2 regions of the Franconibacter pulveris genome follow, and region 2 is predicted to be linked to the other one. Evidence: predicted binding sites of a transcription regulator. Region 2 holds the regulator's gene; the other holds the start of a gene.

Region 1 (3,144 bases), 2.2 Mb from region 2:
TCGCGGCACGGTGCAGTATCTGCAGGATTGCGCTGCTGAAGCGCAATTGCCAAGCGAGTTCCTGTTTATTGAAGATATCGGCCTTGGCGAAAAAGGTCAGTTTACCGATCTTCAGGATCAGGTTATCGGCAATCTGTTCAAGCTCTATCCGTGGGAGCATATGCTGCGCGAAATGTTCTCCACCAAGCTTGAAGATGCAGGCGTGCGCTGGCTGGAGCCCGCATGGAAGAGCATTATCTCTAACAAGGCGCTGTTGCCGATGCTCTGGGAAATGTTTCCCGATCACCCCAACCTGCTTCCCGCTTACTTCGCCGAAGACAATCATCCGGAGCTGGCGAAATATGTTATGAAGCCCATTTTCTCTCGCGAAGGCGCTAATGTTTCCATCGTGGAAAATGGCCAGCCGATCGCTAAAGTGGAAGGGCCTTACGGCGAAGAGGGAATGATCGTCCAGCAGTTCCACCCGCTGCCGAAGTTTGGCGAAAGCTATACGCTTATCGGCAGCTGGCTGATTAACGACCAGGCGGCGGGCATCGGGATCCGCGAAGATCGCGAGTTGATTACGCAGGATCTCTCCCGCTTCTATCCGCATATCTTTGTGGAATAAAAAAACGGCGCGAAACATGCGCCGTTATTTTTAACCCACCTGCACCGAAAGCATGCTTATCGATCCCATCTCCATCCCTTCCAGCGGCACGCTTAGCGGCTCTTCGCCATTCCAGGCGCCAAGCACATAAAGCAGCGGCAGGAAATGCTCCGGCGTTGGGTTAGATAAGCTGCCGCCTTCATGCTCAAGGTAGTTTACCAGCGGGTGCGACTGCGCCTCGCCCCGCCAGCGCAGGTTTTGTTTAACAAAGTTATTGAATGATTCCGCCCACGGATAAGGGGTGCTTTCGCCATGCCAGCGCGCCGTGCGCAGGTTATGCACCACGTTGCCGCTCGCCACCAGCATAATGCCTTCATCACGCAGTTTCGCAAGCTTACGCCCCTGCTCGTAATGCCAGACGGGAGGTTTGGTGCTGTCTATACTCAGTTGCACCATGGGAATGTCGGCGTCGGGGTACATTTTAATCAGCACGCCCCAGGAGCCATGGTCGAATCCCCAGGCTTCGCGGTCGAGCGTCACGGGCACCGGCGCAAGCAGATCCGCCACGCGCTGCGCCAGCTCAGGCGAGCCGGGAGCGGGATAATGCGTGTCATACAGCGCCTGCGGAAAACCGCCGAAATCGTGGATGGTTTGCGGCTGCTCCATCGCCGTCACGCCCGTACCGCGCGTATACCAGTGAGCGGAAACCACGACAATCGCCTTCGGACGCGGCAGCGTTTCCCCCAGCGCGCGCCAGGTCCGGGTATAGTGGTTGTCTTCCAGCACGTTCATGGGGCTGCCGTGGCCGAGAAACAGTGCGGGCATGCGGGAGGAAGTCATGATGATATCCTTAACAAGATTGAGCGTTTTGTTGCGTTAACCTTACGCTGTTTGCTGGCGGGAAGAACTCAGATAAGCGTGATGATCATCATCAGAAATTTTGAATGTAAGGAATGTGTAAAAGCCCCTGCGGTTACTCGACCTTTATCGCTCGGACCTTTACATTAATGAGAATCATTATCATAAGGAGCGTTCAATGTCTGTGCCTCTGATCCTGACGTTGCTGGCGGGCGGCGCCACGTTTATCGGCGCCTTTTTAGGGGTGCTCGGCCAGCGGCCGTCTAACCGCCTGTTGGCTTTCTCTCTCGGCTTTGCGGCGGGCATTATGCTGCTTATTTCGCTGATGGAAATGCTGCCCGCCGCGCTGCATGAAGAGGGAATGTCGCCAGTGCTGGGCTATGGCATGTTTATTATTGGCCTGCTTGGCTACTTCGCGCTGGATCGGATGCTGCCGCACGCGCACCCGCAGGATTTGCTGGATAAAGGCCACGGCGAAGCGCACGGCGTGCGGAACCTGCGGCGCACCGCCCTGCTGCTGACGCTTGGCATCAGCCTGCATAACTTCCCGGAGGGCGTGGCGACGTTCGTTACCGCCAGCAATAACCTGGAGCTGGGCTTCGGCATTGCGCTGGCCGTCGCGCTGCACAACATTCCCGAAGGGTTGGCGGTGGCCGGGCCGGTTTACGCCGCAACGGGCTCTAAACGCAAAGCGGTGCTCTGGGCGGGCGTTTCCGGTCTTGCGGAAATCGTCGGCGGCGTGCTGGCGTGGCTTATCCTGGGATCGATGGTTTCGCCCGTCATAATGGCTTCCATCATGGCGGCGGTCGCAGGGATTATGGTGGCGCTGTCGGTGGATGAGCTAATGCCGCTCGCCAAAGAGATAGACCCGCACAATAACCCGAGCTATGGCGTGCTGTGCGGCATGTCAGTGATGGGGTTCAGCCTGACGCTGTTGCAAACCAGCGGCATCGGCTAACAAAAAAGCCCGGTATTGACCGGGCTTTTTTCTGTTCGCGCTATGCCTTAGCTGGCTTTACGCGCATGCGCCTGGCGGTAAGCCACCAGATCTTCAATGGTGACGACAGCCATGTTGTGCTGCTTCGCGAATTCAATGCACTCTGGCGCACGCGCCATCGAGCCGTCGTCGTTAGTCAGTTCGCACAGTACGCCCGCTGGTTTAAAGCCCGCCAGCGTAACCAGATCGATAGTCGCTTCGGTGTGGCCGCCGCGAGTCAGTACGCCGCCCGGTTGCGCGCGCAGCGGGAAAACGTGGCCCGGACGGTTGAGGTCGGACGGCTTAGCGTCATCGGCAATCGCCGCGCGGAGCGTGGTGATGCGGTCGGCAGCGGAAACGCCGGTCGTCACGCCGCGCGCCGCTTCAATCGTCACCGTAAAGCCGGTGCCGTAAGCGCTGGTGTTGTTTTCCACCATCATCGGCAGGTCGAGCTGCTGGCGGCGTTCGTCAGTCAGGCAAAGGCAGACGATACCGCTGCCGTGACGAATGGTCAGCGCCATCTGTTCAACGGTCATGGTTTCGGCGGCGAAAATCATGTCGCCTTCATTTTCACGATCTTCATCGTCAAGCACCATCACGCCGCGACCTTCACGCAGCGCAGCCAGCGCGTTTTCCACGCGTTCGAACGGAGTGCCAAAAGAGGAAAGAAGCGTCTGATTCATGGTAAATAAACCTCATTAAAATTATGGATTACCAGAACCAG
Region 2 (3,144 bases):
CGCCTTACGTACAGGAAAAGCACCGCGAGGCCTTGCTTAAGCAGTTCCCTGCGGCACGAGCGCATGTCATTGCCGGCGCCGGGCACTGGGTGCATGCCGAAAAGCCCGAAGCCGTATTGCGCGCCATTCGTCGCTTCCTGGAAACTGATTAAAAACAAGGCGACTGGCGCTAACATGCCGCTAACGCGTTGGCGCGCCTCGTTCCCTGATGTATGATGGCGCGCTGAATGACACCCGGGCATCCGCTCCGGCAGCCTGTTTCCCCTGTCAGTAGTCAAATCATGGCCAAAGAACAAACGGACCGTACGACATTAGATCTGTTCGCGGACGAGCGTCGCCCGGGTCGCCCGAAAACCAATCCGCTGTCGCGTGACGAACAGTTGCGCATCAACAAACGGAACCAGCTCAAGCGCGACAAAGTTCGCGGGCTTAAACGCGTAGAGTTAAAACTTAACGCGGAAGCGGTTGACGCCCTGACGCAACTGGCGCAGGCGCGCAACATGAGTCGCAGCGAATTGATCGAAGAAATTTTGCTGGCACAACTCAAGGCGCTGAATAGCTGAGCCCTTAAGACCCTTTTTCTTGTATGGAAATGTGTCAGAGTGTGCACCCCACCGTGATAGCAGTTTCCGCCCTCTTCTCTGTTCTGCTATGATTGCCCTATCTGTGGGCATTTTGCCACTACCATATCATTAGGATTCAAGAGGTTATTTTTCTCATGGCAATCGTAGGCATTTTTTTCGGCAGCGACACCGGCAACACCGAAAATATCGCAAAAGTTATTCAGAAACAGCTCGGGAAAGACGTTGCTGAAGTGCACGATATTGCCAAGAGCAGCAAAGAAGATCTGGAAGGTTTCGATATCCTGCTGCTTGGCATCCCGACCTGGTACTACGGCGAAGCGCAGTGCGACTGGGATGATTTCTTCCCGACCCTTGAAGAGATTGACTTCAATGGCAAGCTGGTCGCGCTCTTCGGCTGCGGCGATCAGGAAGACTACGCGGAATATTTCTGCGATGCGCTCGGCACCATTCGCGACATTATTGAACCGCGCGGCGCCACTATTGTGGGTCACTGGCCGACGGAAGGTTACCACTTTGAAGCCTCTAAAGGTCTTGCCGATGACAATCACTTTGTTGGCCTTGCCATTGATGAAGATCGTCAGCCCGAACTGACCGCTGAACGCGTCGAAAAATGGGTTAAGCAAGTTTCTGAAGAACTGCACCTGCAGGAAATCATTAACGCCTAATCGTGAAACGGCGATAAATGTATTTTTTATCGCCGTTTTCACTTCATTGATAGATAAAAGCGATAAAAATGATTGCTACAAATTTTTAACTTTTATCCGCATATCTGTACAATACCCTTCAGGATTATCGGGTAACGAGACGGCAAGCGCCGCGCTCGCCACGTTTTGAAAAGCACTATTGCTGGACGCTTGCGGTTTTCATTTGGGCCTGTCAGTTCTATAATGAGTCGCATTCATCTTCAGCGCATCCGATCTTAAGCTCTCCGGAGCACACCGTTTAGCAACAGGACAGATTCCGCATGACTGACAATAACACCGCATTAAAGAAGGCTGGCCTGAAAGTCACGCTTCCTCGACTGAAAATCCTTGAAGTGTTGCAGGAGCCAGTAAACCATCATGTCAGTGCGGAAGACTTATACAAGCGCCTCATTGACATGGGCGAAGAGATTGGTCTCGCGACCGTTTACCGTGTGCTGAATCAGTTTGACGATGCGGGTATCGTAACGCGTCATAATTTTGAAGGCGGCAAATCCGTTTTCGAACTGACTCAACAGCATCATCATGACCACCTGATCTGCCTCGACTGCGGCAAAGTTATCGAGTTTAGCGACGACTCTATCGAAGCGCGTCAGCGTGAAATCGCTTCCCGCCATGGCATTCGTCTGACCAACCATAGCCTCTATCTCTATGGCCACTGTGCCGATGGCGACTGCCGCGAAAACGAGCACGCGCACGACACAAAGTAAGCGAAAATAGCGTTCCGTTTTTACTTTTTGTTAATAAGCCGACATAGTATGTCGGCTTTTTTTACACCTTTATCAGGCAGACGCGACGCTAATAGTCCATTTTCTTGATGCTTGCTATTTTAATATACTGGTCAAGAACTTATTTTATCTTATCTTTTTCTTACTTTTTATTTTCAGAAAAAGTAAATTATTTTACCATTCAATCAGTTACCTCCCTTAAGCGCCCCATTCGGGCTTGCAACGCCACTGGCCTGTATTGCAGTAAAAAAATCAACTCTATTAGAATAGCCCCTCGTTATTTATTCCAATAATATACTTATATATAGGTCGCCGTTATGGTAATACCTCAGAAACCCCTTGCCGAAATTTATCGCCTGTCCGATATCTTTAATGGTTACGGTAACTGGTATCGCGCAGAGAAAAATACGTCTATTCCAACGCGTGAAGGCTTTGTTTGCATTATTCGTGGTGGCCTTTTTTCCGTATTGCGTAAAAGCGATAGATTACTGATTGAAAAATGTAGCGCCCCGTCTATTCTGGGCGTTGCGCGTAATCTTAATAATAAAAACTATTTCAGAATTCAGGCCGATGCTGAGTGCCACTACCAGCTCATTCCTTTTGATAAATTTCTGAGCGAAATAGAAAACCATCAGTGTCAACCACAGTTATATAAGGTACTGGCCTGGTCTATCGACTTACTCTGCCATCGTGAAGAATTATTGCTTGGGCATAATAGCTATCTCATGATTAAAGGCAATCTGGTCACGCTTGCCGCCATGGATGAATTTATGCGAAATAAAATTAACGTAGCCGATTATATCGTTAAGCGAACCAACCTTTCTCGCAGCATGGTGATGAAAACGTTGTCGCAGTTGCGGCATGATAACTATGTAGAAATAAGTAAAGGAAAATTAACCGGGCTGCGTACGCTGCCAGAAAGCCTGTAAGCTTTTGCAGAAAGATAAAAGCCCGCCATCAGGCGGGCTTTTTATTACGGTGCTATTTAACGCTATCGACGCGGCTGTAGCGTTGACCATCCGGGCTTACCGCGCGAATCTGCACTTCGCCCTCTACCTGCGGTCGCGCGTTATTGTCATAGCGTAGCCAGCTTTTACCGTTATCCGTGGAGTATTCTGCACCCAGCCCCGG

What was found. The regulator Fur, encoded in region 2, represses iron uptake genes when iron is present. The targets are predictions, from matches to a motif close to ATAATAATGAGAACNACTATCAA.
Region 1: the regulator Fur is predicted to act here: its motif matches at 1,588-1,610, upstream of zupT (zinc transporter ZupT).

The regions. Positions count from the first base shown of each region.
Region 1 covers NZ_CM165555.1:3,883,424-3,886,567, forward strand. Annotated here, with positions in the region: gene ACU4F7_RS18300 (glutathionylspermidine synthase family protein) at 1-607, shown strand, start outside; gene ygiD (4,5-DOPA-extradiol-dioxygenase) at 638-1,426, opposite strand; gene zupT (zinc transporter ZupT) at 1,623-2,402, shown strand; gene ribB (3,4-dihydroxy-2-butanone-4-phosphate synthase) at 2,450-3,103, opposite strand.
Region 2 covers NZ_CM165555.1:1,371,811-1,374,954, reverse strand. Annotated here, with positions in the region: gene ybfF (esterase) at 1-152, shown strand, start outside; gene ybfE (LexA regulated protein) at 282-563, shown strand; gene fldA (flavodoxin FldA) at 719-1,249, shown strand; gene fur (ferric iron uptake transcriptional regulator) at 1,549-1,995, shown strand; gene ACU4F7_RS06515 (helix-turn-helix domain-containing protein) at 2,331-2,942, shown strand; gene ACU4F7_RS06510 (beta-N-acetylhexosaminidase) at 2,995-3,144, opposite strand, start outside.